4 regions of the Microbacterium sp. C23T genome follow, and region 2 is predicted to be linked to each of the others. Evidence: predicted binding sites of a transcription regulator. Region 2 holds the regulator's gene; each other region holds the start of a gene.
The links. The regulator LexA, encoded in region 2, represses DNA repair genes until DNA is damaged. The targets are predictions, from matches to a motif close to TCGAACANNTGTTCGA.

Region 1: ACLBXX_RS17670 (DUF222 domain-containing protein) is a predicted target of LexA. The motif match lies at 1,405-1,420, and genes of this name have one in related genera.
Region 3: ACLBXX_RS06495 (DUF222 domain-containing protein) is a predicted target of LexA. The motif match lies at 1,782-1,797, and genes of this name have one in related genera.
Region 4: ACLBXX_RS13020 (DUF222 domain-containing protein) is a predicted target of LexA. The motif match lies at 4,017-4,032, and genes of this name have one in related genera.

Annotation. Positions count from the first base shown of each region.
Region 1 is NZ_JBKFBD010000035.1:31,191-38,834, reverse strand. It holds gene ACLBXX_RS17670 (DUF222 domain-containing protein) at 57-1,394, opposite strand; gene ACLBXX_RS17665 (DUF2306 domain-containing protein) at 1,601-2,326, shown strand; gene ACLBXX_RS17660 (EthD family reductase) at 2,493-2,807, shown strand; gene ACLBXX_RS17655 (LLM class F420-dependent oxidoreductase) at 2,811-3,737, opposite strand; gene ACLBXX_RS17650 (cation diffusion facilitator family transporter) at 3,763-4,728, opposite strand; gene ACLBXX_RS17645 (alpha/beta fold hydrolase) at 4,795-5,907, opposite strand; gene ACLBXX_RS17640 (SRPBCC domain-containing protein) at 6,031-6,702, opposite strand; gene ACLBXX_RS17635 (ArsR/SmtB family transcription factor) at 6,704-7,108, opposite strand; gene proC (pyrroline-5-carboxylate reductase) at 7,196-7,644, shown strand, end outside.
Region 2 is NZ_JBKFBD010000016.1:100,714-108,357, reverse strand. It holds gene ACLBXX_RS11020 (pyridoxal phosphate-dependent decarboxylase family protein) at 1-880, opposite strand, end outside; gene ACLBXX_RS11015 (SseB family protein) at 941-1,732, opposite strand; gene priA (bifunctional 1-(5-phosphoribosyl)-5-((5-phosphoribosylamino)methylideneamino)imidazole-4-carboxamide isomerase/phosphoribosylanthranilate isomerase PriA) at 1,716-2,462, opposite strand; gene hisH (imidazole glycerol phosphate synthase subunit HisH) at 2,535-3,206, opposite strand; gene hisB (imidazoleglycerol-phosphate dehydratase HisB) at 3,203-3,811, opposite strand; gene ACLBXX_RS10995 (histidinol-phosphate transaminase) at 3,808-4,893, opposite strand; gene ACLBXX_RS10990 (LysM peptidoglycan-binding domain-containing protein) at 4,961-5,371, opposite strand; gene lexA (transcriptional repressor LexA) at 5,635-6,315, shown strand; gene ACLBXX_RS10980 (hypothetical protein) at 6,385-7,644, shown strand, end outside.
Region 3 is NZ_JBKFBD010000008.1:91,859-99,502, forward strand. It holds gene ACLBXX_RS06490 (MATE family efflux transporter) at 88-1,605, opposite strand; gene ACLBXX_RS06495 (DUF222 domain-containing protein) at 1,975-3,219, shown strand; gene ACLBXX_RS06500 (EamA family transporter) at 3,216-4,133, opposite strand; gene ACLBXX_RS06505 (LysR family transcriptional regulator) at 4,207-5,118, shown strand; gene ACLBXX_RS06510 (FadR/GntR family transcriptional regulator) at 5,147-5,818, opposite strand; gene ACLBXX_RS06515 (MFS transporter) at 5,930-7,189, shown strand; gene ACLBXX_RS06520 (MFS transporter) at 7,203-7,644, opposite strand, start outside.
Region 4 is NZ_JBKFBD010000021.1:37,098-44,741, forward strand. It holds gene ACLBXX_RS12995 (DUF4760 domain-containing protein) at 1-234, opposite strand, end outside; gene ACLBXX_RS13000 (hypothetical protein) at 318-680, shown strand; gene ACLBXX_RS13005 (hypothetical protein) at 692-1,081, opposite strand; gene ACLBXX_RS13010 (hypothetical protein) at 1,195-3,111, opposite strand; gene ACLBXX_RS13015 (VanZ family protein) at 3,261-3,785, opposite strand; gene ACLBXX_RS13020 (DUF222 domain-containing protein) at 4,064-5,461, shown strand; gene ACLBXX_RS13025 (nucleotidyltransferase family protein) at 5,551-6,492, shown strand; gene ACLBXX_RS13030 (hypothetical protein) at 6,482-6,631, opposite strand; gene ACLBXX_RS13035 (hypothetical protein) at 6,923-7,644, shown strand, end outside.

The sequences.
Region 1 (7,644 bases), on a different contig from region 2:
TACTCGAGCCACGGTGATGTTCACGGCGCGTCGGCTGTCAGTCGGGCGCGTCGTCGTCAGAACGGAGCCTCGGCGGTCAGCCGATCGACGGCGTCCGGGCGGGCAGAGGATCGCACCGTGAAGGTCGGGACCTTTCGCTCGGGGCGCACGATGTAGCGGCGTCCGGTGGGAGACGTCCAGGCCACGGCTCCGCCGGAGCCTTCGATCTGCCGGACCTCCCAGTCGGTGTTGTCTTTGACGAGGTGGTGCCCTTTGCAGAACGGCAGGGTGTTGTCGAGGCAGGTCTCGCCGTCGTCGGCCCACCGGATCTGGTGGTCGATCTCGCATCGGGAGGCCGGCATCGAGCAGCCCGGGCCCATACATCGGTCGGCGCGCCATCTGACAAGCCGCCTCAACGGTGCGGGCGGTGGATAGCTGTCGCGGCCGACGGAGAGCACCATCCCGGTCTCGGGGTGGGTGAGGACCCGCATCCATCGGCTGTCGCCGCCGCAGAGTTCGCGCGCCTTCGACAGCGGGATCGGGCCGACGCCTTCCACCACCGGCAGGTCGCCGGCGCCGGCGTACTCGTCGTCGAGCAGGGCGAGCACCGGGACGGTGACGACGACCTGCGCGCGGATGCCGGACACCGCCGCAGGCAGGTGGTCGCTAGCGCCGTCGACGAGCAGGTCGGTCGCGACGTCGGCGCGCAGTTGGTCGAGGGTGCGGGTCTCGCCGTCGACGCGTGCGATCGCTTTCGCCATCTGGGTGAGACGGCCGTGGATCGCGTGGATCTCGATCTCGGGCGCGAAGATCCACAGCCCGGCCATGCCATCCTGTCCCCGCTCGACGACGATCCGCCGCGCTCGGATCGCGTGCTGGTCCCGCTCCTCCAGGGTCGTCGCCTGGGCGGTCTCGATCAGGGTGCGCAGCGCCCGCCGGAAGGTGCCCACCGGTTCCGATTCGGCCAGCGGAACCGCGCGTTCGAGCAGCCTCTCCTGCAGCTCCGGCGGCGCCGCGTCGAGCAGGTCCGCGATGATCTCGGCGTGCTTCTCAGTGATGCGCCCCGCGCCGAGGGCGTCGAGTGCGGGCTGGTAGCGCCGCACCAAGGCTTCGGCCTGAACGATCAGTCGGCCGGCGGCGTACTCGGTGACGCGCATCGCGGACGCCAGCTCGAGCCGGATCGACCGCTCCACGATGTCGCGCACTCCATCGCCCCGGTCGGTCGCCTCACGCAGCAATTCGCGCCGCATCGAGTCGATCCGCGTCAGCCGCTCGGCGGCGAAGACCGACATCATCGTCGCGGTCTCCACCACCAGATCCACTGCATCCGGGATCGGCGGGATGCGGTCCTCCGCGGTCGTCTCGATTGCCCACACGCCGGCCTCGCTCTCGGGTGGAGGAGGCGTCTGCGGCATAGACCCAGCATAGAACAAAGATTCGAAACTCACAACCATCAGATTCGAAGATCGCACGGTCCGAAGGTCGTGTCTCTCAGAAGCTCGCGACCGCACCCCGACTCCTGCGCGAGGCCGCGGCCCGCGTTGATACGGGGGACAGCCCCGTGGGTTCGGGGGGACAGCACCCTGCTGGGCCGCTCGGCTGCGGGCCTAGCGTGACGGCCATGACCCGCCTCATCGAACCCGTCCGGACCGCTCCCGCCGTCGCACGGCCGGGAGGCGTCCGCTCCCGCCTCGGCTGGACGTTCGTCCTGCTGACGGCGCTCGCGATCGTCGCGTACTCCGCCGTGCCGTACTTCACCGCGTCGCTGGCCGACCTCGCCGGGCAGGACGTGGGACTGGCCCCGACCTACGCGGCGGTGCACCCGTTCGTCCAGGGAGCCCTCTACGTCCACATCGTCGGCGGGGCGACGGCGCTCGTCACCGGTCCGCTGCAGTTCTGGCGCGGCTTGCGCACCCGCGCCCCGCGCGTGCACCGCTGGATCGGTCGCGTGTACCTGGTCGCGGTGGGGATCGGCGCGGTCGGCGGCCTCATCATCGCGCCTTCGAGTCCCGCCGGCTATGTCGGCTTCTTCGGATTCGGCGCGCTCGCGGTGCTGTGGCTCCTCACCGGCTGGCGCGCATACCGCGCGATCCGCCGCCGCGACGTACCCGGCCACCAGGCCTGGATGATCCGCAATTACGCGCTGACCTACTCCGGCGTCATGCTGCGCATCTGGCTGCCGCTGCTGCTGATGGCGCCGCTCGTGCTCGGGCAGCCGTGGGAACTCGACTCCGCCTTCGCGAACGCCTACGCCGCGGTGCCGTTCCTCTGCTGGCTCCCGAACCTCGTCTTCGCCGAGTGGCTCATCCGCCGTCGCGGCCTGCCGTCGTACCGCCTGCCGGTCTAGCTCCGCTCACCGATCTGATCGCGCGCGCAGACGCCGACTTCGACGGGCCCCTCTGGCGCGCGCGTCGACCTGGGGCCACAATCAGCGGTTACGGGGCACAACTCACCGGGAAGTGCCGGACCCGATTCCGAGATCCTGCACCCCCACGAGGCAGGGGGTAATCACCGTGACCTATCGCATCAATGTCGGATACCGGCACCCGGCTGATCCGGCGGCCTTCGACGAGTACTACCGGAACACTCACATGCCCATCGCTGCGCGCATCCCCGGGCTGGTGCGACTCAGCGCGGGCCGCACCGACTCGCTCGACGGGACCCCTCCGGAGTTCTACGTGATGGGCGAACTCCTCTTCGAGTCCAGGGACTCGGCGATGGCGGCCCTCGGCTCGCCGGAAGGGCAGGCCGCCGCAGCCGACATCGCCCGCTTCGCCGACGGGGGTTTCGTGATGCTCTTCAGCCCCGAGGAATGGGCCCTGCCCTGAACGTCATCGGGGGAGGTGGGGGAGCACCTCGCCGAGGTACTCGACGTGTGAGACGTCCTGCAGGTCCATGACCTGGAAGTAGACGCGCTGCGCGCCGATCGCCACCAGCCGCTCGACCTTCGCGACGATCTCGTCGCGGGTGCCGACGATGTTCACGTCGCCGCGCAGCTCGTCGACCGTGCGACCGAGGTTCTCGGCACGCCGGTCGAGTTCCGACGCGGATGCCCCGGCCAGCGTCGGCAGTGCCACCGAGAGTTTGAGTGAATCAGGGTCGCGACCGATGCGCTCGCACGCGGCGCGCACACCGGCGAACTTCTCCGCCGACTCCGCCTCGGACCGGAAGCCGATGTTGAACTCGGTCGCGAACCGCGCCGCGAGCTCGGGGGTGCGCTTGGGCCCGCCGCCACCCACGATGACGGGAACCCGTGACTGCACCGGCTTCGGCAGGGCCGGGGCATCCACCAGTCGGTAGTGCTCACCCGCGAAGCTGTAGGTCTCGTTGACGGGGGTCGACCACAGGCCGGTCACGATCGCGAGCTGCTCCTCGAGGAGCCCGAACCGCTTGGCCGGGAACGGGATGCCGTAGGCCTCGTGCTCGCGACCGAACCACCCCGTGCCGAGGCCGAGCTCGGCACGGCCGTCCGACATGGCGTCGACCTGAGCCACCTGGATCGCCAGCAGCCCCGGAACCCGGTACGTCACCGACGACACGAGCGTGCCGAGGCGGATGCGGGAGGTCTCGCGGGCGAGTCCCGCCAGCGTGGTCCACGCGTCGGTGGGACCGGGAAGCCCGTCGCCGTCACCCATATGCAGGTAGTGGTCGGAGCGGAAGAAGCCGTCGAAGCCGAGGCGCTCGGCCGCCTGCGCGAAGGCGAGCTGATCGTCGTAGCTCGCGCCCTGCTGGGGCTCGGTGAAGATGCAGTATTCCATGGCGGTCGCTGAGCCTGTCGAGCAGTCAGTCGGCCGATTTGATGACGAACTCCGACGTGGGCGGCGTCGCGTCGTCGCCGGGCCGGTAGACGTCGGGCTCGAAGTAGATGATGCGCGCCGCCGGCACTGCCGCACGCACGCGCGCCTCGACGCGGTCGATGTCGGACGCGACGTGCATGAGTGGCGCATCCGATGCGAAGCCGAGCTTCGCTGCGACGAGCAGCTCGTCGGGACCGAGGTAGAGCGTCTTGATGTGGATGATCTTCTCGACCTCGGGGCCGTCGCTGATGGCGTCGACGATGCGGTCGTGGTCCGCATCCGTCGCGCCCTCGCCGACGAGGAGGCTCTTCGTCTCGATGCCGAGCGTGATGGCCACGAGGATCAGCAGCGTGCCGATCATGAGCGTGCCGATCGCGTCGAACACGGAGTTGTGCGTGATCACCGTCAGGCCGACGCCGAACAATGCGAACACGAGGCCGGTGAGCGCCGCGATGTCTTCGAGCAGCACGACCGGGAGCTCGGGAGCCTTGGCGTGCCGCACGAACGAGACCCACGACTGGCCCTTCGCCCGGATGTGGTTGCTCTCCTTGACGGCCGTGCGCAGCGAGAACGACTCGAGCACGATCGCGACGACGAGCACCGTGATCGGGATCCACGCGTTCTCGAGCTCGTGCGGGTGCGTGAGCTTGTCGATGCCCTCGTAGATCGAGAAGAGGCCGCCGACCGAGAACAGGATGATCGAGACGACGAACGCGTAGACGTACCGCTCGCGGCCGTAGCCGAAGGGGTGCTCGCGGTCGGCCTTCTTCTTCGCCTGGCGCCCGCCGAGCATGAGCAGCAGCTGGTTGCCCGAATCGGCGACCGAGTGGATCGCCTCGGCGAGCATCGACGCCGAGCCCGACAGGAACCACGCGATGAACTTCGCCAGGGCGATGCCCATGTTCGCCAGGAACGCCGCGAGGATCGCCTTGCCGCCGCCGGAAGCACTCATGCGGATGAGTCTACGGATGCCGCGACCCGTGCTACGCACCCCTTGCGCGTCGGCGCCTGCCCTGTCTCAGTCGGACGAGCGCAGGATGATCGCCTCGGTCGGCGGGGCGGGATCGTGCGGGTGCCCGACATACCCGATGACCTCGAGCAGCGCGTGGCGGAACTCGGCCGGCCGCTCCAGGTGCGGCGAGTGCCCGGCGCCGTCGAGCGCGATCTCGGTGACCTCGCCGCCCGCGTCGGAGTAGCGGGCCAGGACGTCGCGCGTCTGCGACACCATCTCCTGGGGCGGCGCGACGTCGTCGCCGGGCCAGCCGGGGACGATGCCGAGCTTTCCGAGGTGGTTGAAGTCGTAGAAGGACGCGTCCGACACGATCGCGTCGGCGGTGCCGTGGATCCACAGGATCGGCGGCTTCTCGGCGAGATCGACGATGCCCGACACGTCGAAGTGGCCGGGGGTCATGGTGTTGAGCACCCCGAGGTCGCCGGCGCCGAAGCCCGGCCAGTTCTCACTCGTCACCGTGTCGCCGGGGTAGTTGCCGGTCGCCGTCGAGGTCGTGAGCATCGACTCGACCCAGACGTCCTCGTTGTCGGTCTGATACCCGGGTGCGACGTAGCCGGAGCGGAAGACGTTGCGGGGCGAGGTCGGCGCCTCGTCCGTCTCGTCATGGTCGATCAGTCGCTGGACGAAGTCCGGGTTCGCACCGCCACCGCCGCACCCCGCGTCGTCATCGGTGAGGCGCGAGCCGTCGCGGCGGGTGCCGCCGAAACCGTACGGCGAGACCGGCGCCTGGAGGGTGAGGCTGAGCGCGCCGTGGTCGAGCGCGTACTGCATCACGACGCCGCCCCCCATCGACCAGCCCACGAGGTGCGCACTCGCGATACCGAGAGCCTCGAGCGTCGCGCGCACGTCGTCGCTGAAGTCGCGGACCCCGCGCGTCGCGTCGATGGGTGCGTGCTCCGTTCCGCCGAAACCCCGCAGGTCGATCGCGAGAACCCGCAGATCGTGGGGCAGGTCCTGCATCATCTCCTGCCAGAACAGCGACGACGACACGTTGCCGTGGATGAACACCACCGTGCGCTCCGGCGGAGTCGCGGGGTCGTCGCCGGTGCGTTCCAGCACGTTCACCGTCAGGCCGGGCGTTTCGACGCTGCGTGCGGCGATGCCGTCGAAGAGGGTCATTCCGGGTGCCTCCCACATCCTGCGGGAGCCCCTGCGCCCCCGCCCACTCATGAGAATAGACCGGCCGCCAGTTCTTGTGAATCGGGTTTCATGTTCCGGATGCCGCGGCCCCGGGGCATCCGGTCACTCCTGTGTGGATGGCGGGGTCTGGCCGGTGTAGAAGGCGTACGTGTTGTCGGCGGCACGCGCGGCGGCGGCGGGGTCGGCGCCATCGGCGGCGTGCGCGGCGCCCCACGCGTCGGCGGCGCCGCGATAGAACGCGCGGCCCTCGTCGGTGAACGCCCACGCCTCGGCGTCCTCGGGCTTCGGTCCGCCGCCGCCGGTGAGGTGCAGGCCGAGTCCGAGCAGGCCGCCGTCCCAGCCGACACCCGTGGCGCCGGGGCCGTAGAGGTCCCAGAACTCGGCGGGGACGTCGTCGGTGCGGGCGATGTGCTCCAGCTCGAAGCGGGTCGCATCGTCGCCCTCTGCGGTGAGCCGCACCGTGAGCCACGTCACGCCTCCGCCGTACTCCCACGTCGCCTTGTAGTGCGCGGCGCCGCCTGCGGGAGGCGCGCACTCCTGGATCTCGCCGCCGGCGTTGCCCTCGATCTGGTAGCGGCCGCCGAGCATGAGGTCTCCGGAGATCGGCTGGAACCATCGGGCGATCCGGTCCGCACTGGTGACGGCATCCCACACGTCGTCGATGGGGGACGGGTAGGTCTGCGCGAGCGTCTGCACGCGCGACGGGAAGCCGTCGACCTCTTCGCTCTCGATCTCGCGGCTCACCGCGGCGAGCTGGCTCTGTACGTCGACCATGTCATTCCTCCTGGGGTTCGGTCGTGTCGGTGTCGTCGGTGTCTGAGTCTTCGGTGTCGCCGGCGGTGTCCTGTTCGGCGAGACGCCGGGCACGGCGACCGCGGGCGAGCTCGGTGCCGAGGGCGTCGAGATGCGGCTGCCAGAACCGCCGGAACGGGTCGAACCAGGCCGCGGCGTTCTCGAGCGGCTCCGGCGCGATCGCGTAGAGGCGGCGCGTGCCCTCCGGCCGCACCGTCGCGAAGCCCGACTCGCGCAGCACTCGCAGGTGCTGCGACACCGCGGGCTGCGAGATGCCGAATTCGCCCTGCACCTTCTCACCGATCTCGCCGGCGCTGCGCTCGCCCTCCGCCAGGAGTTCGAGGATGCGCCGGCGCACCGGGTCTCCGAGGATGTCGAGCGCGTGCACGGATCAATGATTGCGCGGAGACTTATATAAGTCAATACCGATGCGCAACAACGGCGGAGCGAACGGGCGGCTCGTAGGATCGGACCCATGGCTGCAGACACCCCGACCCTCCCGCCCATCGCGATCCTCGGCGCCGGCTCGATGGGCGGCGCGATCGCCCGTGGCCTCTCGCGCTCCGGGCTCGCGGCCGGGGGAGTGACGACGACGAACCGCTCCCTCGCCAAGGCTGCCGAGCTCGACGGTCTCGCGCGCGTCACGAGCGTGGCCCTCGAAGCGGCTCCGGCAGGGAACACGGATGCCGCGGCCGCCGCGCGCGTCGTGCTCGTCGGCGTCAAGCCGGTCATGGTCCCGGACCTGCTGCGCGAGATCGCGCCGGCGCTGCAGCCGGGCACCATCGTGGTGAGCCTCGCCGCCGGCGTCACGATCGCGACGTTCGAGGAGATCCTGGGTGACGGCGTCGCCGTGCTGCGCTCGATGCCGAACACGCCCGCCCTCGTCGGTCGCGGCGTCACGGGGCTCGCGGCGGGCTCGCACGC
Region 2 (7,644 bases):
TGTGGGCGTCCGTCGCCCACGAATCCGCGTGCGCGACCCCCTCGACGAGGTGCCGTGATCGAAGGCTCGCGGCGGCCCACAGTCCGAAGGCACCGTCGATGTGCACCCACGCGCCGGCTAGATGCGCCACCTCCACGGCCTCGACGAAATCGTCGAACGCGCCGGAGTGCACGTCGCCCGCCTGCAGGGCGACGATGGCGGGGTCGTCGCCGTGCTCGTGCAGCGCCCGCGCCAGTCCGTCGACGTCGATCCGGCCCTGCGCGTCCGCGCCCACTGTTCGGGGAGCACCGAGCCCCGACATGCGTCCCGCCAGGACGACCGAGGTGTGCACGGCGTCGCCCGCGAAGAAGCGGACGGGCGGCAGATCATGCAGTCCGGCAGCGGGGTCGCCCCCACGTTCGCGGACGAGGGCGTCGCGGGCGGCGATCAGACAGGCCAGGTTCGCGCCCGTGGCGCCGGTCGAGAAGCCGACTCCGCTGTCGGGCGGCAGCCCGAGGACGTCGAGGAGCCAGCGTCCGGCGGTCTCCTCCACGGCGGCCGTCGCCCCGGCGACCTGACGTGGCCCCGTGTTCTGGTCCCAGGCCGACACGAGCCAGTCCGCCGCGAGTGCCGCCGGATAGGTGCCACCGGTCACAAGGCCGTAGAAGCGTGAAGAGCCCATCGCCATGAGGCCCGGTTCCGCGGCAGCCACGAGCTCCGCCACGACGGAGGTCGCGTCGCTGGGCTCATCGGGCAGTTCGGCCGCGAAGCGATCGCGGACCGCATCGGCATCGAGCTCGGGGCGGATCGGGCGCTCGTCGAGCGAATCGAGCCACGCCATCGCGTGGCGGTGCGCCGTGTGCAGCGCCCGCCCGTAGTCACTGCTCGCCCCGTGCTCCATCCGCCACCTCCGCGGAGCCGATCATCCACCGGCCGGCCGGGGGCCGCAAGGGCTCGTCCGTCAGGCGCGGACGAGCTTGACCGTCAGGGAGTCGACCAGGACGGCGATGCGGTCATCGGCTGCCCACCGCTTGGCGAGGCGTGCGAGCAGCGCGTCGAGCTCGGCCTTCTCGAGCCCGTCCATCAGGTGCAGGCGGACCACCAGCTCGGGGCCGCGCAGTCGCGCATCGGGGTCGCCGGGCTCGACCGCGAGGTCGATGACCGACAGCTCACCGCCGATGCTCTCGTGGAGCCCCGCCACCACTTCGGGCGACAGGAAGCTCGGCTCCCACGGGAGGCCCTGGCCGATCGCCCACACGGCGGGACGCCGGATGACGAACTCGGTCTCGGACGCCGGGTCGACCACGATGAGGTCGGTGTCGTCGGCCGCAGCAGACAGGGCGGTGCGGACGCCGTCCGCCGGAACCGGCCGGGCCGCGGCATCCCATCGCCTCATGGCATCGACCGACGTGAACACGGGCAGCACGCGACGGCCGTCGGGAGCGGCCACCGTGACGATGGAGAGCTCCTGCGTCTTGTCGACCTCGAGGCCGTGCGCCCCGATGCCGTGGTCGCCCTTCTCGGCGACGAGCGGGATCAGCAGGCGCGCCGCCCGGTAGGCGTCGACGACCTCACGCTCACCGCCCGTTCCCGCGCGGAACGCGGTGAGCGCGGCGAGCAGCGCCGGATCGGCCGAGCCGTCGTCGGAGGAGTGCGGGTTCGCCTGGAAGCTGCGACCCTCCCACGGCACGCCGGCGGAGTCGCCGCCGTGCGCGTGGCCGTGGTGGCCGTGGGGGTCAGTGTCCGGCGACATCCAGCGCCTCGGCGAGCGTGAAGGCTCCGGCATACAGCGCCTTGCCCACGATCGCGCCCTCGACGCCGAGCGGGACGAGATCGCGCAGTGCCGCGATGTCGTCGAGGCTCGACACGCCGCCCGAGGCGACGATCGGCTTCGGGGTGCGCGTGGTCAGCTCGCGCAGGAGATCGAGGTTCGGGCCCTTGAGGGTGCCGTCCTTCGTGACGTCGGTGACGACGTAGCGGCTGCAGCCGGCCGCTTCGAGGCGGTCGAGCACCGTCCACAGGTCGCCGCCCTCGCGCGTCCAGCCGCGCGCGGCGAGCGTCGTGCCGCGCACGTCCAGGCCCACGGCGATCGCGTCGCCGTAGCGGCCGATGACGTCGGCGGCCCACTCGGGGTTCTCGAGCGCCGCGGTGCCGAGGTTGATACGCGACGCGCCGCTCTCGAGGGCCGCCTCGAGCGTGCGGTCGTCGCGGATGCCGCCCGAGAGCTCGACCTGCACGCCGCGGACCTGCTTGATGACCTTGCGGAGCACGCCGGCGTTGCTGCCCCGACCGAACGCGGCGTCGAGGTCGACGAGGTGGATCCACTCGGCACCCTGCCGCGCGAAGTCGAGGGCTGCGTCGACGGGGTCGCCGTAGCTGGTCTCGGTGCCGGCCTCGCCCTGCGTCAGGCGGACGGCCTTGCCGTCCGCGACATCGACGGCGGGCAGGAGGACGAGCTTGGGTGTGGACGCGAAATCGTTCATGGATCCTGACTCAGACGTGGGGAAGCTGTGGGGCGGATCACGGAAGCACGCGCTCCCGCAGACGGCACGGTCTCAGAGGGTAGCCCCGCCGAGGCCGTCGATCCAATTCGTGAGAAGACGGATGCCGGCATCCCCGGACTTCTCCGGGTGGAACTGCGTGGCCGACAGCGGCCCGTTCTCGACCGCGGCGAGGAACCGCGTGCCGTACTCGCACCACGTCAGGACGGGCTCGGGGAACGGCGGCCGGACGTCGAGCAGCCACTTCTGCGCACCGAACGAGTGGACGAAGTAGAACCGCTCGTGCTCGATGCCCCGGAAGAGGCGCGAGCCCTCGCCCGGCTCGACGGTGTTCCAGCCCATGTGGGGCAGCACGGGGGCGTCGAGCTCGGTCACGACGCCCGGCCACTCCCCCATGCCCTCGGTGTCGACACCGCGCTCCACGCCGCGCTCGAAGAAGATCTGCATGCCGACGCACACGCCGAGCACCGGGCGGCCGCCGGCGAGCCGGCGTTCGATGAGCTCGTCGCCGCGGCTCGCGCGCAGCGCCTCGGCCACCGCGCGGAACGCGCCGACACCGGGCACGAAGAGCCCGTCGGCGTCCATGATCAGACCGCGATCGGAGGTCAGCCGCGCGTCGGCACCCGCCGCGACCAATGCCTTGACCGCGGAGTGGACATTGCCCGAACCGTAGTCGAGGACGGCGACGAGCGGCTTCTCCCGCTCGGCGGGAGCGCTTTCGGTCACAGGGCGCCCTTCGTGCTCGGGATGCCCTCGACGAGCGGGTCCCGCGCCTTCGCCTGGCGGAACGCGCGGGCGAACGCCTTGTACTCCGCCTCGGCGATGTGGTGCGGGTCGCGCCCCGACAGCACGCGGACGTGCACGGTCAGTGCCGCGTTGAAAGAGATGGCCTCGAAGGTGTGTCGCACGAGCGAACCGGTGAAGTGGCCGCCGATGAGGTGGTGCTCGAAGCCGGCGGGCTCGCCGGTGTGCACCAGGTAGGGGCGGCCGCTGATGTCGACCACGGCCTGCGCGAGCGCCTCGTCGAGCGGCACCAGAGCGTCGCCGTAGCGCGAGATGCCCGACTTGTCGCCGAGGGCCTCGCGGATCGCCTGGCCGAGCACGATCGAGATGTCTTCGACGGTGTGGTGGGCGTCGATGTCGGTGTCGCCCGATGCCCGCACGGTGAGATCGGTGAGCGAGTGCTTCGCGAACGCGGTCAGGAGGTGGTCGAAGAACGGCACCGTGGTGTCGATGCGGCTGCGGCCGGTGCCGTCGAGATCGAGCTCCAGCTCGACCGTCGACTCACTCGTCGCCCGGCGCAGCGAGGCGGTACGTGGTGCGGCGCTCATGCCGCCGATCCTACCGAGGCGAGGGCGTCGAGGAATGCGGTGGTCTCGTCCGCGGTGCCCGCGGTGACCCGCAGGTGCGACGGGATGCCGACGTCACGGATGAGCACACCCTCGTCGTACAGGGCCTGCCAGGTGGCCGCCGGATCGGCCACGCCGCCGAACAGCACGAAGTTCGTCCAGGACTCGTGGGGCGTGTAGCCGAGCGCCTCGACCGTGGCCGAGATGCGGTCGCGCTGGGCGACGATCTCGTCGACCATGCCCAGCATGACCGGAGCATGACGCAGCGCGGCGGACGCCGCCGCCTGAGTCAGCGCGCTGAGGTGGTATGGCAGGCGCACGAGCCGGAGTGCGTCGATGAGGGCGGGATCGGCGGCCAGGTAGCCGACGCGGGCACCGGCGAAGGCGAACGCCTTGCTCATGGTGCGCGAGACGACGAGTCGTTCGCGCCCGGGCAGCAGCGTCAGCGCCGAGCGCTCGTCGTGCGGGGCGAACTCGAAGTACGCCTCGTCGACGATGACGACCCCGTCGGCGGCCTCGTACACGGCCTCGACGACGTCGAGACCGAGGGGCGTGCCGGTCGGGTTGTTCGGCGAGCAGAGGAAGACCACGTCAGGCGAGGCGTCGGCGATCTGGGATGCCGCGTCTTCGGCGTCGATCGTGAAGTCGGCCGATCGGGTGCCCGAGATCCATTCCGCGCCGGTGCCGCGCGTGAGCAGCGGGTACATCGAATACGTCGGAGTGAAGCCGAAGGCGGTGCGACCCGGCCCCGCGAAGGCCTGCAGGATGTGCTGCAGCACCTCGTTCGAGCCGTTCGCGGCCCAGATCTGGTCGCGAGTGAGGCCGTGACCGAGATAGTCGGCGAAGCCCTCGCGCAGGGCGGTGAACTCGCGGTCGGGGTAGCGGTTGACGTCGCGCAGAGCGAGTGCGATCGAGTCGAGGATGTCGTCTGCGACCTCGGCCGGAACCGGATGAGTGTTCTCGTTGACGTTCAGGGCGACCGGAAGCGGTGCCTGCGGGGCGCCGTAGGGCTTCTGCCCCCGGAGGTCGGCGCGTAAGGGGAGATCTTCGAGACGTGCACTCACCCATCCCATGGTAGGCCCGCCCATCGGGCACCTCTCGCCGCGTGACGTCGCGCGACGCGCCGCGCGATCAGCGGTCGTACGCCGCGGGGATCGCGAGGCGCTGGCCCGCCTGGACGAGGACGGTGTCGAGGGCGTTCAGCCGCACGAGCTCGTCGACCACGTCGCGCGGGTCGCGGTCGGGGGCGACCGCTTCGGCGATCGTCCACAGCGATTCGCCGGGCGCGACGGTGACTGTCGTGAACGAGCCGGCGGGAGCGCCCGCGTCACGCGAGGCGAGCGCCGCGCCGCCGCCGAGCACCGCGACGCTCAGGGCGATCACGGCCGGAAGAGCGGCCAGCACGGCGAGCACACGACGACCGCGCACCGTCAACCGCAGACGCGTTGATCGCCCGGCCACGGCACGCGTGGCGCGCTGGGCTGCGGCACCGGCGGCGCGGGCCGGCGACGGGATGGACGTCGTGAAGTCGATCGCGGTCATGCTCGTCTCCTCCTGATGGGGAGAGATTCGCATTCTCCACTCGGCCGGGAGTGAAGAATACGAACCTCTCTTCCGAAGCTATCTTCGAGTCTGTACGATGTCAATACCGCATTCCGACGTCGATCTCTCGAACGCGACACGCGGCGAGGTTGCCACCTCATCGCCTGGGATCCGGATACGGTTTCGATACGAGAACCCCACCACGGGCCTCCGACATTCGAAGAAACAGCGCTCGGCGGCCGAGCGCAGGACGGAGCCGGAAGATGAGCGACGCGGCCGGGCGAGAGAAGCCCCAGACCCGCCGGCGCAAGAGCCTGAGCGAGAAGCAGCTCGCGATCCTCGAGGTGATCCAGCGCTCGATCGCCCGCCACGGCTACCCGCCCAGCATGCGCGAGATCGGCGATGCGGTCGGCCTCAAGTCGCTGTCGAGCGTCACGCACCAGCTCAACCAGCTCGAGCTGAGCGGCTACCTGCGGCGCGACGCGGGCAAGACCCGCGCCATGGAGGTCCTCATCGACCTGCCCGGGACCGCCACCGAGAGCCCCGCCGACGCCGCGCCGTCGGTCGGCGACGCCGCGCTCGTGCCGCTGGTCGGCCGCATCGCCGCGGGCGTCCCCATCACGGCCGAGCAGCAGGTGGAGGAGATCTTCCCCCTCCCGCGCCAGCTCGTCGGCAAGGGCGACCTGTTCATGCTCAAGGTCTCCGGCGAGTCGATGATCGACGCCGCGATCTGCGACGGCGACTGGGTCGTGGTGCGATCGCAGGCCACCGCCGACAACGGCGACATCGTCGCCGCGATGCTCGACAGCGAGGCGACCGTGAAGACGTTCCGCCAGCGCGACGGCCACACCTGGCTCCTCCCCCGCAACTCCGCGTTCGAGCCGATCCTGGGCGACGACGCCAGCGTGCTCGGCAAGGTCGTCGCGGTGCTGCGCGCGGTCTGACGCCATTTCGCACGAATCGCGCGACGCCAGAGGTGGTGGGCAGTACGCGCGACGCGCTATAAGGGTGGAATGACCGCCGTCACGCCCTCGCCAGACGTTCCCGACCTCCAGGCCCGCCTGGACGCGCTCGAGGCCGAGAACGCCCTCCTCAGAGCCGGCGCCGCGCCCGCGCCGGCCACCGGCAGGGCGAATCGCCCGGCAGGCAGCGGCTGGCGCGCGTTCTTCTCCGCGCTGTGCATCGTGATCGCGTCGATCCTCGTCCCGATCTCGATCGTCACCGCGTGGGCGCGGCTGGAGCTCGTCGACGAGGCCGCGTTCGTGCAGACGCTGGCTCCGCTCGCCGATGACCCCGCCGTGCAGCAGATGATCATCGACGAGACCGTCGAGGCCGTGCAGGCCCAGGTCGATTTCGAGGAGCTGACGGCCAACGTCTTCGACGGCATCGATCAGCTCGGGCTGCCGCCCCGCGCATCACAGGCCCTCAAGCTGCTGCAGGCACCGGCCGCGGAGGGACTCCAGAACCTCCTCACGCAGACCGTCACGCGCGTCGTCGAGTCGGACGCCTTCGCCGACACCTGGACGGCGACCACCCGCGCCGCCCACCGCGCCCTGACCGCCGCGGCCACGTCCGACGGCGGCGGCATCGTGGTGATGAACGACCAGGGCCTCGGCATCCAGCTCGGCGCGATCGTCGAGCGCGTCAAGCAGAACCTCATCGATCGCGGCGTCGGCATCGCGCAGCTGATCCCTGCCGTCGACAAGGTCATCATCATCGGCACCGGCGACACGCTCGTGACGATCCGCACCACGTACGCCCTCGCCACGGCGCTGGGCTGGTGGCTGCCGATCATCACGATCGGGCTCTTCGTGCTCGGCATCCTCATCGCGCGCCGCCGGAGCACGGCGGTGCTCGGCTCGGGCATCGGCTTCGCGCTCGGCGGCGGTGCCCTGGCGATCGCGTTCGCCGTCGGCTACCCGGTCATCGGACAGACGGCGGCGCAGCTCGGTCTCTCGGTCACAGCGCTCGACGTCGTCTACCAGAGCCTCGTCGGCGCGATGCAGCAGACCGCGTCCATCGCCGTGCTGCTCGGCGTCGTCATCGCGATCCTGGGCTGGTTCGCCGGCCGTTGGACGCCGGCCGTGCGCTCACGCCAGGCCGTTGCGAGCCTGAACGCGTCGGCACGACGGCAGCTGGCGAGTCACGGGTTCGGCACGGGACGCTTCGGCGCCTGGCTCTACCGCTACCGCACCCTGGTGCGCACGCTCATCATCGTCCTCGCGGTCATCTGGCTGTTCGCACTGCGACCGCTGTCGGCCGGCGACATCTTC
Region 3 (7,644 bases), on a different contig from region 2:
GGATCCGCCGCGAGACCCATGGTGTCGGCCCTTGTCTCGGCGCCAGGCCCCGGTCTCGGCGAGACAGCGGCGACCGGTGGCGCCGGATCAGCCGCGCGTGCGCCTCTTGTCGCGCGACGGCACGAACCGGAACCGCCGCGGTCGCCGGGTCGCGCCCTGGGCGACGGCCGGCAGCACGATGGGCTGCGTGACGATCGCGTCGACGACCATCGAGCCGTCGGTGGGTCCGATGACCGGGATCGGGGTCGTGAGCGTGGCCTCCATCGGGGCGATCGGCGCCTTGGCGAGCTGACGGTGCGCGTGGATGTACGCGGGCACGAGCACGACCACGGCGCCGAGCCACGCGAGCGGGTTGCTCGCCGCGACGCCGATGAAGCCGAAGATGCTGCCCAGCACGACGGCCGCACCGACGCGCATGACGAGCTCGATCACGCCGGTCACGGTGGGGATGAGGGTGTGGCCGAGTCCCTGCAGAGCGCCGCGGAGGACGAACAGGATGCCGAGGATCCAGTAGGTCGCGCCGTTGATGGCGAGCATCTGCGCGGCGAGGTCCACGACCTCGGCCGAGCCTTCGTCGATGAACAGGCGCACCGTCATCGCGCCGAAGGCGATGAGCAGGGCACCGAGCACGATGGCCGCGCCCACCGACATCCACGTCGCCTCGATCACGCCGCGGCGGATGCGGTCGGGCCGGCCGCCGCCGTGGTTCTGCGCGACGAACATCGACACGGCGAGGCCGAGCGACTGCAGGAGGGCGACGGCGAGACCGTCGACCCGGGATGCCGCGGTGTACGCGGCGACCGCGTCCGCGCCCAGCTCGTTCAGCGCGACCTGCACCGAGAGGGTTCCGATCGCGATGATCGAGGCCTGGAAGCCCATCGGCAGACCGAGGCGGAGGTGCTCCGCGAGCTCGGCCCGGCTGACACGCCAGTCGCTGCGGCGGACGTGGAGCACCGGCATCCGTCGCCGTACGAACTCGAGGCAGAGCAGCACCGAGATCGCCTGCGACACCACCGTCGCGAGCGCCGCGCCGCCCACGCCCCAGCCGAGCGGGCCGACCATGACGATGACGAGCACGACGTTGAGCACGCAGGCGAGCGTGAGGAAGACGAGCGGCGTGCGCGAGTCGCCGATGGCGCGGATGATCGCCGACAGGTAGTTGAAGAACATCATCGCGCCCGCACCGAGGAAGCTGATCTGGGCGAAGACGATGGCGTCGTCCATGAGCTCGGCAGGGGTCTGCAGCAGCTCGAGCAGCGGCGCCGTCAGCAGCGGTGCGCCGACGGTGAGCAGGAGGGTGCAGATGCCCGTGAGGATCGTGCCCGCCGCGACGGAACGGCGCACCGCCGCATAGTCGCGCGCCCCGAACGCCTGCGCGGTCGGGATCGCGAAGCCCGACGTGAGACCCCACGCGAACCCCAGCAGCAGGAACAGCATGCTGCCCGTCGCTCCCACCGCGGCCAGCGCATCGACGCCGAGCTGGCGCCCCACGACGACGGCATCGACGAAGTGGTACAGCTGCTGCACCACGTTGCCGATCAGCAGCGGGACGGAGAACAGGAGGATGACGCGCCAAGGGCGGCCCGTCGTCAGGGCGGTGGTCATGAGGGCGGCTCTCGAACGAGAAGGCGAGGAGGGGGACGGATGCCGCGCCCGCAGGCGACGGAGAGGTGCCGAGTGGCAGAGGCCAGTGTATCGAATCGATTCGGGAGCACCATCCCCAATTCTGGATCTTGCGCAAAACCCGGCCTGATCGGACAGTGGCGCGTGGGGTGAATGATTCACATATTTGTTCTTATTTGCGGTGCCACGACAGGCTCCTTTGCGCTAGAATATCGATCAGAGATTCGAAGATAGGATCGGCCCGTTCAGGGCGTCGACTGGAGCGGTTTCCGCCGCGGGCAGGTGTTGAGGCAGACCGCGAGTGATGCGCGGGAATCTCGCCCCACCTCATCCTGACTGCGAGCCTCATGTCTGCGATTCCCGACCCCGGCACCGACGGGGGCGACCCCGGATCGGTCGCGGCGGGCGGAACTCGACCGCCGGGCACTGGTCGCCGACCTGGCGACGTCGACCCAGGTGTCGGAGTGGAGCGTGAACCGACTGCTGTCGGAAGCGGCCGACTTGTGTGCCCGTTTCGCCGGCGGGGTGGAGGCCCTCGAGCGCGGAGAGATCTCTCGGCAGCACCTCTCGGTGATCCACGACGCCGGCGCCCCGATCGTCGACGACACCGCGCGCGCCGAGTTCGTCAGGCTGGCGCTCGAACGCGCCGCGAACCTGACCGCGGGACGCCTGGCCCCGGTGCTCCGGGTGATCGCCGAACGATTCCTCGAGCGCACCCTGAAGGAGCGCCACGAGGAGGCCGCAGTCGGGCGCCGCATCGAAGTCGTCGACCTGCCGGACGACATGGCCGCGCTGACGGCGATCCTGCCGGCGACGCTGGCGCACGGCATCGAGGATCGCCTCACCCAGCAGGCACGTTCGGTCATCGCCGCGCGGGGCACGGGCGAGGGTGACGACGAAAGCGTCGGCGAGGCGGCCGAAGTCGACGAGCGCACGATGGACCAGCTCCGCGTCGACATCTTCACCGACACCCTGCTCACCGCCGGACCCGAGGACTGCGTCGCCGGGACCGGCCTCGACGCCATCCGCGCCACCGTGCAGGTCACCATCCCGGTGCTCACGATGACCGGCGCATCCGCCGAGCCGGTGCTGCTTGCCGGGTACGGCCCGATCGATACCGACACCGCTCGGGTCCTCGCCGCCCGCGCCACCGGCTGGGAACGCGTGATGACCTCCCCGGTCACGGGCAGCGTCCTGGCCGTCGACCGCTATCGACCCGGACCCGCGCTGAACCGGTTCCTCGCGGCCCGTGATGAGCACTGCCGCTTCCCGGGCTGCCGTCGCCCCGTCTGGCGCTGCGACATCGACCACACCATCCCCGCCGCCGAAGGCGGACCCACCCACCACGCGAACCTCGCCCACCTCTGCCGTGGCCACCACACCCTGAAGGGCGTCACGGCGTGGACTGTCGAGCAGATCTCGCCCGGCGTCATGGTGTGGACCAGCCCGACCGGCCGCAGACACACCGACCGCCCCGAACCGGTCGTGAGATTCACCTCGGACCACACCGCTGACCGGGTACGCCGCATGATGCGCGAACCCTGGCTCTTCCCCGTCGACGATCCGCCTGAGTCCCCCGACGCGCCACCCTTCTAGCCGGACCGCCGGGTCGCAGCATCCGTTCCACGAAGCCCGCGAATCGACACGCGACGCAGTCCTGTGACGAGCACACCTCCGACCAGGAGCATGCCGCCGATGATCTCGGCGGCCGTGGGGATCTGCCCGAGCAGCAGCGCGGCCGACGTCATCGCGACCACGGGGGCGAGCAGCACCCACGGCACGACGGCCGCAGAGGGGTTCCGGGCCAGGAGGCCGTTCCAGATCGAGTAGCCGATGATCGTGCACAGCACAGCGGTGTAGAGCGTCGACAGCAGGGACTGCCAGCCGAATGCGGCGATACCCGAGGCGATCGCCTCCGGACCCTCGACCACGAACGACAGCATCAACGCCGGAACGGGCACCACGAGCGCCGACCACACCGTGAGCGACAGCGACCCCAGACGCCCGGGACCGCTGACCACCCCGGCGCGGCGGGAGATCACGTTCCCGATCCCCCATGAGAATGCCGCGGCGAGAGCCAGCGCCACCGCGAGCGCGGGAGCGTCGCCACCGCGACCGGCCGCCACGATCGCGAGACCGACGATGCCCAATCCGATCCCGGCGATCTGCGGCACGGTCGGGCGCTCCCGCAGCACGGCGGCGGCGATGAGGATCGTGAACACCGCCTGCGCCTGCAGCACGAGCGCGGCGAGCCCCGGCTGCAGCCCCAGCGCCATCGACGTGTACAGGAGCCCGAACTGCCCGAGGCTCATGAACAGGCCGACGCCGATGACGGTACGCCACGAGGTGCGGGGCCGCGGAACCACGAACACCGCGAGCGCGACCACCAGGAAGCGGATCGCGACGAACAGCAGCGGCGGCACGCCTGTCATCCCCCAGTCGATCACGACGAAGTTGAACCCCCAGAGGGATGCCACGGCCGCGGCGAGCATCATGTCGCTTCTCTTCACGACTCTCACTTCATCCCATCGCGGGATGAAGCACCAGCGATGCTTTTGCCATGAAACGATGTAGCGTTGCTTCATGATCGATCTCGAAGCCGTGCAGTCGCTTCGCGCGGTCGCCACGCAGGGCAGCGTGGTCGCAGCGGCGACGAGTCTCGGGTACACGCCGTCCGCGGTGTCGCAGCAGGTCAAGCGCCTCGAACGTGAGACCGGCGTCGCCCTCCTCGAACGCGCCGGCCGCGGAGTCATCCTCACGGACGCCGGCACGCGCCTCGTCGTCGCATCGACGCCGATCCTCGCCGACCTCGAACGACTCCGCGCCGATCTCCAGCTCACCGCGGGGCCCGACGATCGGGTGGTGGGCGAAGTCCGGCTCGCCGCCTTCTCGACCGTCGTGCGGGGCGTGGTCATTCCGGTGCTGACCTCGCTCGCCGAGCGGCATCCCGAACTCGCTCTGCCCCTGCGCGAGAGCGAGCCGTGGGAGACGATCGCGCTCGTGGCGTCGGGCCAGCGCGACCTCGGCATCGTGCACCGCTGGGGCGGCGTCGCCCTGGCGATGCCCGATCACCTCGTCTCGACACCGCTGTTCACAGACGTCGCCGACGTCATCCTGCATCGCGACCATCCGCTCGCGGGCCGCACGGTGCTGCATCCCGAAGAGCTGGCGGGGGAGACGTGGGTCGCGACGTTCGAGGCGACGATCTGCCGCCAGTGGCTGCGCCGGCTCTTCGACGGCGTCCCGAACGCCCCGCGCATCGTGCACGAGTCGATGGAGTTCCAGAACCACCTCGAGCTGGCGCGCGCGGGCCGCGCGGTGGCACTGGTGCCCCGGCTCGGCCGTGGCGAGCTCGGGCCCGACCTGATCGCGATCCCGACCGTCGAACCGGCGTCGACGCGCGACGTCCTCGCGGTGCATCGCCGCACCCAGGAGGATTCCCCCGCCCTGCGCGCGGCGCTCGACGCAATCGTGGAGCACGCGCGCGCGATGTGACCCGGGCCGACCCGAGCACATCCCCAGCTCAGGCGAAGGCGAATTTCAGCGTGTTGAGGTGCGCGCGGCTGAGCTCGGCAGCCCGCCGGGCGTCACGGTCGGCGATCGCGTCGACGACGGCGGCATGGGCGGCCTGATCGGCCTCATGCGAAGCCGTCGGACGGATCTTGAGCATGTCGACCATCGCACTGCGCACGCGCGGCGTGAATCCGTCGAAGAGCTCGAGAAGCACCTCGTTCCCGGAGGCCGCGACGATGAGCCGGTGCAGCGCGGTGTCGACATCGACATGCGGCTCCGGCGCGGGATCGGCCGTCGCGCGCGCCGCGAGCGCGGCCCGCATCGCACGCAGCTGCGCCGGTGTGCGCCGCTCGGCGGCGAGCGCGGCGGCCTCCGCTTCGATGGCGATGCGCGCCTCGAGGACGGTCGTGATCGAGGCGCGTCGAAGCACCGTGTCCCAGTCGTCGGTGACATCGAGCGCGGTGACGAAGACTCCGGCACCCTGGCGCGAGTCGAGCACACCCTTGCCGGCGAGCTCGCGGATGGCCTCACGGATCGTGGAGCGCCCCACGCCCAGCTGGGCGGCGAGCGTCGTCTCGCCCGGCAGCCGCTGGCCCAGCGCGAACTCGCCATCGCGAATGCGCCCGAGCAGCACCTCCGCCGCCTGCGCCGCGAGCGGTGCGCGATGGACGATCGGGGCCATTCAGATCCTCCGGTTGTCAGACGGGCGGCGGACGAACACATCGTGAGCTTAGCCTGCCCCTCTTGTTGTTCGACTTTACTTGTCGACTTGTCTGAGGAGTAGAGTGCTCGCATGACTTCTCCTCCCACCACCTCCGTACGCCGGCGCGCGCGCTTCTGGTCGCTCGTCGGCACTCACGTGATGAACGACTTCCAGACCGGCGCCGCGGCTGCCCTGCTCCCGTACTTCGTGGTCGAACAGCACTACGACTACGCCGCGGTCGCCGGGCTGACCCTCGCCGCGACCGCGCTGTCGAGCATCTTCCAGCCGGTCTTCGGGTGGCTCACCGACCGGTTCTCGCTGCGACCACTGGTCGTGATCGGCCTCCTGGTCGCGGCACTGGGCATCGCCCTCGCCGGCCTGACCTCGGCGAACTACTGGCTCACATGGCTCGTCATCTCGCTCTCGGGGCTGGGCGTCGCCGGGTATCACCCGGCAGCGACCGTCGCCGCCAAGGAAGCGGGTGGCGGCACCAACCGGTCCATGAGCATCTTCTCGGTGGGCGGCAACGTCGGCGCGGCGATCGCACCGATCGGTGTCGGCCTCACCGTCGGCATTCTCGGCCTCCAGGCGACGCCGCTGCTGCTCATCCCCACGATCGCGGTGGCCGCGATCTACCTGGTGCTGAATCGCCGCGCCACAGCTCCGCTCTCGGCCGCCTCCGCGAGCAGAGCCGAGGACGCGGCATCCATTCCTCCCCGCGATCTGTGGGGGAGGTTCGCGTGGCTGCTGCTGATCGTCAGCCTGTGGTCGATCGCCTATGTGGGCGCTCGGTCCTTCGTGGCGCTGGACGTGATGGACCGGTTCGGCACGACCGCAGAGATCGGCACGGTCGCGCTGACCGTGTTCTCGCTCGCAGCCGCGCTCGGCACTCTCGTCGGCGGGTTCTTCGCCGACCGATTCGGACGCGTGCGAATGATCGTCCTCGGCTACGCCCTGGCCACGGCATCGGCGGTGGGCTACGTCTTCGCGTCCGGCGAGATCACGGCGATCGTGCTGGCCGGCGTGCTCGGCTGGGCGCTGTTCCTCCCGTTCGCCCTGCACGTCACGCTGTCGCACGCCTACCTGCCGCGGCACCTCGGCACCGCGAGCGGGGTGACCCTCGGCATGGCGACCGCGCTCGGCGGGCTGCTGACACCGCTTCTCGGGGTGCTCGCCGACCATGCGAACCCGCAGGCAGTGTTCGTGGTGCTGGCCGGCGTCATCGCGGCGGCGCTCGTCTGCTCGCTCTTCGTGCGTGAACGCACCGACGTCACGTCCCGCGGGCGGACCGAGGAGGCGACGGATGCCTCGACAGCAGCATCCGATGGCGTGCCGGCGGGTCGGCGCTGAACGCCGACACAGCTCAGTCCGAGGTCCCGCGCCCAGAGCGCAGAGGTGAGAACCAGGCCAGGAGCGCCGCGATCGCGAAGATCACCGCGACGGCGATGAGCGTCCAGCGATCGCCGACGAGCGCGACCGCCGCGCCTCCGGCGAGCGCGCCGATCGCGGCCGCGGTGCGGTTGGCCGAGCGGATGTTCGCATTCACGCGGCCGAGCAGGCGGTCGGGGGTGACCGTCTGTCGCAGGGCCATCTCGTTGGCGTTCTCGACACCGCCCGCGAGCCCGTGGAGCGCGAGCGCGGCGAAGAGGAGCGCGGGTCCGGCGGGGACCCAGGCCGCCACCGCGGCGAGCGCCCACGCTATCGGGTACATCGCCCGCGCCACGACGATGGTCGGGCCGATGCCCAGCAACTCGCCGATCCGAGCCGCGAACGTCGCCCCGACCAGCGCACACGATCCCGACACC
Region 4 (7,644 bases), on a different contig from region 2:
CGAGATCTGCCACGGATGCTTCATGCGCGTATGCAGGATCCGACGTCCCGCTTGGGAATCGGGGGATGTCAGGAGGTCGTGGAGGTGAATGAAGAGCTGGCGCTTCTCGGAGTGACGCACGAACCAGATCGCCGTTGCCGAGAGGATGAGCGCCAGGATCGCGGCGACGGCGGCGATCAGTTCGGCGGTGTTTCCGTTGATCGTCGCGTTCGCGGTCGCAGCGAGGAACAGCATGCGCTCATCGTAGGGGCGCTCGGGCAACGCTCCGCTACGTTGGACGCAATAGCCGACTTCTGTCTCGCCACGGAGGACACGAAATGTCTCAGCGCCCGCTCGGCGTCACCCTCGTCGCCATCATCGCCTGGATCTCGGGCTTTCTGCAGATCATCGGCTCGATCTTCGTGATCATCGCCGGCCTCTTCATCACGTGGCCCGCGATCGTCGGATGGATCAGCCTCATCATCGGCATCGTCACGCTCGCCGTCGGCGTCGGACTCTGGCGTGGCAACCACACCGCTCGCACCATCGCGACGATCGTGTTCGTCGCCAACATCGTGCTCGAGGTGCTCGGGATGTTCAACGGCGAGAGCCTCTGGTCGGCCATCGGCGGCAGCATCCTGTCGATCATCGGCTTGATCCTGCTCTACACGCGGTCGGCGCGGCAGTACTTCGGGAGCTGAGACCTCCGGGGCTACTTCGCGAGCTTCGCGAGCAGCTCCTTGAAGAGCACGTCGAAACTCTTGTCGGTCGCCTCCACGGGCTTCTCGGCAGCAGGTTTGCTCTCCGTCATCACCTTCGGAACCAGCACTGTGCCCCGAACCGATGTCATCTCGGGGTCCACCGGGAACCACTCCCGCAAGGATTCGCTGAGAGCGGCGACGGCGAGCAGTTCGTCGACCTCTGTCAGGTGCGGCTCGCTCGAGACCTTCGTCCGTACCGCAGCATCCACCTCGCCCAGGGCATCCGTGACCTTCTTGTATGCGGCGGTGAGGCCTTTGAGCTTCTCCGGGTTCAGGGCGAACTCGTCAGCGGCCTTCTCGAGGTCGCGCGACCCCGTGCCGACCTTCTCCGTCGCCGCCACGAGAGGGTCTGGGTGGCCGGCCCGCTGCGCGATCCTGATGGACGCTCTCGTCGCATTGCGCATGACGGTGCGCCCCCTTCTCCCGCCCATATTGCTGGCCCCGGAGTTGCTCATCACGGACTCCCTTGCGTCGAAGTGAACTGGACCGCTCGATAGCACGCGAGCGAGTACGCGACGATCGGATCGCGATCGAAGTCGCCGCTCGCAGCGAGGGCAGCGCGTTCGCACGCGTTGCGGGCGGCAACCGTCGGAAAGCCGCTCGCTCGCTCGGATGCCTCCTCCCATGCCCGGAGCTCTGAGCGGAACCTCCGAGCGGTGAGCACCTGCGGCGGATCGAGCGAAAATGGCGCTCTGGCCGCCACCCGGAACTCGTCGAGCAGCAGCAGTTGGCGTCTGCGGATTGCGGTCTTGGGCGGTTCGCGCTTCGTCAGCGGACCACCGAAAGTCTCGCGCCGAAGCCTCATGTACTCGGCGTCGATCACCGCCTGCTGATGGATGAGGCTCCTGCGGCGCAGGGTTCCGGCTGCCTTATAGGCGGCCTCCGCGTTCACCGCCGCGACGACGCGGGTCTGCAGGAGCCGGACCAAGAGGCCGTTGCGCCGCATGCGCCACTTGCGCACACCGTATTGCGCGACGACGAAGTCGGACTTGCCCTCATCGCGGGGATGAGGCCCGCCCGAGAGGTTCGTGCGCATCCACTCGGCCGCACCGTCCCAGCGATTACGCCCGCGCCGAAGTTCCTCGAGAATCGCTCGATCGAGGAAGTCGCGATATGTGACGTGAGGTCGCGGGTTCTTCGGGTCGTGGAATGTCGGATCGCGGTAGGCGAAGTTGGCGAGCGTCGTCCAGGCTGCGCGGTTCTGCGGATCGAGTTCAACGGAGCGGGCGAGAATCGGGATGCCCTTCGCCCGAGTTCCACGGTTCGTCGAGAGCGCGCTGCTGGCAACGTAGTGAAGCGCGATGGATTCGCCGTCGGTGGCACCCGAGAGGTCGGCGTCGTACTCGGAGCGATACCGGGAGCGGAGCGAGGCGATGAGCTCTCCGGCGATGCGCGCAGCGAGCAGCTCAGCGGCGGTCAGCTCGGTGACGTCTGCGAGTTCCTCACCGAGCTTGATCCTCTTCGCCTTGATCAGCGCGCCATTGCGCGAGATCGTGACCGATGCCGACTTGTCGCCCATGTTCTCGACGGCGACGCGCCACGGGGTGGACCCGAGGATGGCGGTCACCGCAACCTGGAGCGTCGCCACGAACTTGTTCTCGGAGAGTTCGCTGACCGCGTTCGCCGCGCTTGTCAGGTCGGTGCCTACCGGGAACTCGAGCCCGCGATTCGTGCTCCCCGCCATGCCGTCCATGGCCGCCATCACGTGGGCGGTGTCGAGGCCCGTTCCGTCGCTGCTGCTCTCGAGCTTGATCGTGACGCCTGCGCGCGTCGCGAACGCGAAAGTCAGGGTCGCCACCGTGATCAACAACAGCGCCAACATCAGCCACCAGAATGGCGAGCGCCAGGTGACTGCCTGGAGGAACGCGGCAAAGCCGAAGTCTTCGCCGTCTACCCGTTGACCCTTGTACGGGCCGTCCTGGGCGATTACCCACATTCCTCGCAGCGCAACGAGCGCGGGAGCGATGACGGCGAGCGACAGGCCCACGATCCACGCGAAGATCCGCCATCCGCGCAGCGATCGCGGGTTGCGCAAGCCCGGAACCAGTGCCAGCAACCGCCCGAGTGCCAACAGCACGAGTGCGAAGACCCCGACAAAGGTGACGATCGGCACGAGCAGATCGAGGTTCTTGCTGAACAACGTCCATAGTGCCCCGAGGCTGACCTCGTAGTACTCCGGGTCCGGCGCACCCGCTGGCGCGAGGCATGTGGCGATCTGCGCGGCGCTCCAGCCCTGGTTCTCGAGCAGCTCGGCGGCGATGCGCAGTGCGTCGTCGCCGCCGCCTTTCGCGAGAGCTACGGCGGCATCGCACATGCGCTCAGCCGCGAACGCGGGCGTCGCAGGGCCGAACGCCAGCACCGCGGCACCCACGATGGCACCGACGCCGGCCTTCCCCGAACCACGTCGCCAACCAGGCATGACGGCCCCCACCGCTTCCCGGAAATCCCCGAATAGCGCATATCGTGGCCCTGCCCCGGGCGGCGCGTCAAGACCCTCGTCGACCGAAGGGGCAGCATCCGTCAATCCGGAATCTTGCGCCGCTCCATCAGGTGCACGATCGCGAGGCCGATGGCGGCACCCAGCACATTGGCGACGATGTCGCGCAGGCTCGGCGTGCGCTCCGAGAGGAGCAGCGCCTGTCCCGACTCGATGACGAGCGTCGTGGCGAGGGCCATCGGCACGACGAGTCCGCGGTGCAGCGGAAGTACGAGCGCCAGCAGCACCCCGAACGGCACGAACAGGGCGACGTTCGCCGTCGTCTCGATGAGGTCGTACGTCAGCCACGGAACCGTCCGCGTGATCGCGGCCAGGAGGGCTGAACCACCCCGATCCACTGGTACCGGCCAGAACGCGATGAGTGCGAGCAGCACGCCATAGATGACGAGCAGACGGATGCCTCGCCCCTGCGTGCGACGCAGGTGCAACGTTGCGACGGCCGCGGTGGAAGGCTGCGCGGGCGCGAGGGTAGGTGCGTCGGTGATGGCGAACTCCCCTCGGTCGGGCGCCGCGACGCTGCCGCGCAGTGCGGCGATTCTACTCGGCACCGGGTGCGGGCGAGAGTGGGTGCAGATGTATAGAAAACACGTTCGATTATTGGATGAAGGCTCTACGTGAAGTCCGTGGACGCTCGAGAGGCGTCGGAAGTGGATGCTCGCCCACTGGCCCCAGCGCAACTGGCGACGTGGAGGCTGAGAGACTGCGGCCGGGGTGGTGTCTGTCGTCTTCTGCAACAGCCTCTCCTGGACTCGACCGAACAGTCGGATGAGCAGATTTACTCGAACAAATCTTTGACACTCGGACCTACGTCCGATACGCTGAGTGCATGACCAGCGCACTGTCGTCCCTCGCCGAGGCGATCGACGTTGCGCGGGGAATCCTGCCCGACGGGCGCGACATCGCATCGCTCGCCCCGGCCGAGCTCATCGCCCTCAACGAGCAGATCGGGCGGGGCAAACGTCTCGCCGAGAGCGTTCAGGCGCTGGTGGCATCCGAGATCCAGCGGCAGTCCCGGCCCGAGCTCGGGCCCGACAGCCTCGCGAAGATCCAGGGCTTCCGCAATCCCACGCAGTTCATCGCGGCGACGATGGGCACGACGACCGGCGACGCAGCCCGCCTCGTGAAGGTCGGTGAGGCCACGACTCCGCGCATGCTGCTCTCAGGCGACAAGGCACCCGCGCGGCACCCGCACGTCGGGCAAGGTCTGAGCGACGGCCGGATCGGAGCGCAGGCGGCGTCGGCGATCATCGCCATGCTCGACCGCGTCGCGATCCGCGCCGGCGCCGAGAAGGTCGACGAGGCCGAGAAGCTCCTCGTCGAGCAGGCCGCCGGACTCCCCCTCGACGCCCTGTCGAAGCTCATCCTCCGCGCCGAGGCCTGGCTCGACCCCGACGGTGTCGCGCCCCGCGAAGCCGACCTGGCCGCCGAGACCGCGCTGACGATCCGCCGCGATCGCTCGGGCATGATCATCATCAACGGCAAGTTCGACCCTGTGAGCGGCGCGCCGGTCGTGACCGCACTCGAAGGCATGGTCACCGCGAAGCTCCGCGCCCAGCGCGACGCCGAGAACGCCCGAGTCACGCCGGCCCCCGATGCGCCCGCGGCGCCTCTGCTCGATGAGACGACGGATGCTGAGCGCCGCACGATCCCGCAGATGCAGGCCGATGCGTTGGTGAGCATCTGCGAACACGTCCTCGGGTGCGACGAGAAGGACCTCCCCCTCAACGGAGTGACGGTGGTCGTGCGCATGGACCTCGAGACGCTCCGCGAGGGCATCGGCACCGCCGAGATCGACGGCATCGACGCTCCGATCTCGGCCGCCGCGGCCCGCAAGCTCGCGTCGAGCGCCTCGGTGATCCCCGTCGTGCTCGGCGGCGACAGCGAGATCCTCGACTGGGGTCGCGAACGACGGCTCTACTCGAAGTCCCAGAAGCTCGCCCTCGGCGAGCGCGATGGTGGGTGCGCCGGGTGCGGGCTTCCCCCACAGTTCACGAAGGTGCATCACATCCGCTGGTGGGCGCGAGACGCCGGCCGGACAGACCTCGACAACGGGGTACTGCTCTGCGAATCGTGCCACCACCGGATACACGACAACGGGTGGGACGTTCAGGTCTCTGGGACCGGCCGAAAAGCGAAGGTGTGGCTCATCCCACCCGTCTACGTCGACCCCGCACGCACTCCGCGCATCGGCGGGCGCGCTCGCTACGACTTCGCCGCCGTCTGACCGTCGAGCGGACGAGCCGTGCGCGCCTCCGGGATCGCGGCCGCCCCGCCCCGCGAAGCGCGGGAGGGAGCGCCCGTTATCGTGGGCCCGTGCCCACCGATGTCTCGACCGACGCGACGGTTCTGCTGCGCCTCGACGAGGCCGACGAGCTCGCCGCCGCCTGGGTGTGCGCGCTCGCCGAGAGGCGAGGCATCCGTGCCCTCCTCATCAAGGGGCCCGCGCTGCACCTCCACGGCCTCCGCGAGGAGCGGGTGTCGGCCGACGTCGACCTGCTCGTCGAGCCGGCACGATTCGAGGAGCTGTGCGAGGCGATTGTCGAATCGGGGTGGGCGACACGACCCTCGGGATTGATCGGCGAGCTGACGACCCTGCATTCAATCACCTTTATGCGTGACGGGTGGCCGTGCAATCTGGACGTGCACAGCTTCTTTCCGGGCTTTCTCGCGGATCCGGCCGACGTGTTCAAGGCGCTCTGGCGGCACCGGTGGACGATTCCGCTCGCGCATCGCAACTGCCTCACGCTCGACAAAGTCGCCGGCGCTCTCGTGCTGGGGCTTCACTCCATGCGTGGCACGACAATGCAGGCTCGCCACGCCGAGGAGCTCGAGCAACTGATTCGCACGCCGTTTACCGCCGATGAACGCACCGACCTCGGTACCCTGGCCCGCGAGACAGGATGCCTTGCGACGCTCGAGATCGTCCTCCGCCGCATCGGGGTGGATCTGGAGCCATCTGCTGCAGAGCTTGCCTCACCCGATCTTCGAGAATGGCGCGAGCTCGTCAGCGCGGGGTCCCACGGCTCGTATCTCTGGTTGCGGGCACTTCGGAAGTCGCGTTGGCACGATCGTCCGCGCCTCCTGTGGCGCGCGTTTTGGCCCTCCCGGCGCGACCTCCTGATCGCCCGGCCCGAGACAGTCGACACGCTTCGCGGACGGACACGCGCGCGGCTCGCCCGATGGGGTCGCGGCATCCGTTCCGCCCCTGCGGGAGTGCGGGCAGTCTGGACCCACCGCCGCGGCGTCAGCCGATAACGAGCCAGAGCACGCAGACCGCCGCGAGGAACGCGGCCGCCACGCAGATGAGCCACATGGGCGCCCCGCCGTACTCGCGGAGCAGCCACGGCTCCTGCCCGATCTCGTAGCGCCGCCGCCGACGTCGCGATTTCACCATCCCGCACCTCTCCCCTTGGTACGCGACGCCGTCGTCACGAGCACAACGTATCCGCGTGCGGTTGCCGATCGGCGACGTGGATGTTTCGTACTCGCCGCCGGACGCTCAGGATCGCGTAAAGAAGCGGATGCTGTTACCCAGCGTTAACGGGGCCCCTCGGCCATTCCGCTAGGGTGAGGGTCACGTCGGTTGCCTGGGGCGACCGCACGGCGGGCGAGGGGTCGCCCGTTCTGTTCACGGCTGTGGGAGCCCGAACGCCCGTCAGCCACGACTGTTCTCTGGGGGAACACAGTGACCGACACGCTCGCGCGCGCCATCGCATCTGCCGACGACCACACGATCGACCGCCGCAAGCTGCTCAAGGTCGGTGCCTGGGCCGCTCCCGTCGTAGTGCTGGCCGCCGCTGTACCTGCTGCGGCCGCGTCGGGCACCACCCAGTTGAGCGTCACTGCGGGCGCGACGCTCTTCTACACCTGGACCGACACCACGCCGACCGGTATTGGCGGCGCCGTCACTCTTGGCCTGGCACACACAGCCGGGTCGGGCGGCTCAGCGACACCCGTGTCGATCGTGGTGAGTGTTGACGCCTCCGGCCTGGCCGCCGCAAATGCCCCGACCGTAGTCTCAGGCGCGGGATGGACACCAGCTGGCGTGTCTGGTCCCACCAACGGACGACTGAACTACACCTTCACCTACGCTCCTTCCCTTGCCGCTGGAGGGTCGACCGCCACCCTTGTGTTCGTGGTCCCGGCCGCCACCGGCTTCTCGCAGATCTCCACGCGATCGTGGACGATCGCGGCCTCTGGCACGGGCGTTAACGCCACCGTCAGCGGGGCAACGGCGACTGGGACTGTGGTGAGCTCGATCGCCGCCGTCACGGGCACACCGAACCCCAACCCGTCGGGTAAGACAGCCACCATCTCGGCGTCAGCGACCGCCGCGATCAGCGTCAGGCCTCGCCTTTCCGTCAAGCGCACTCATCAGAGCGATCGATTCGACGGGAAGGCGGACTG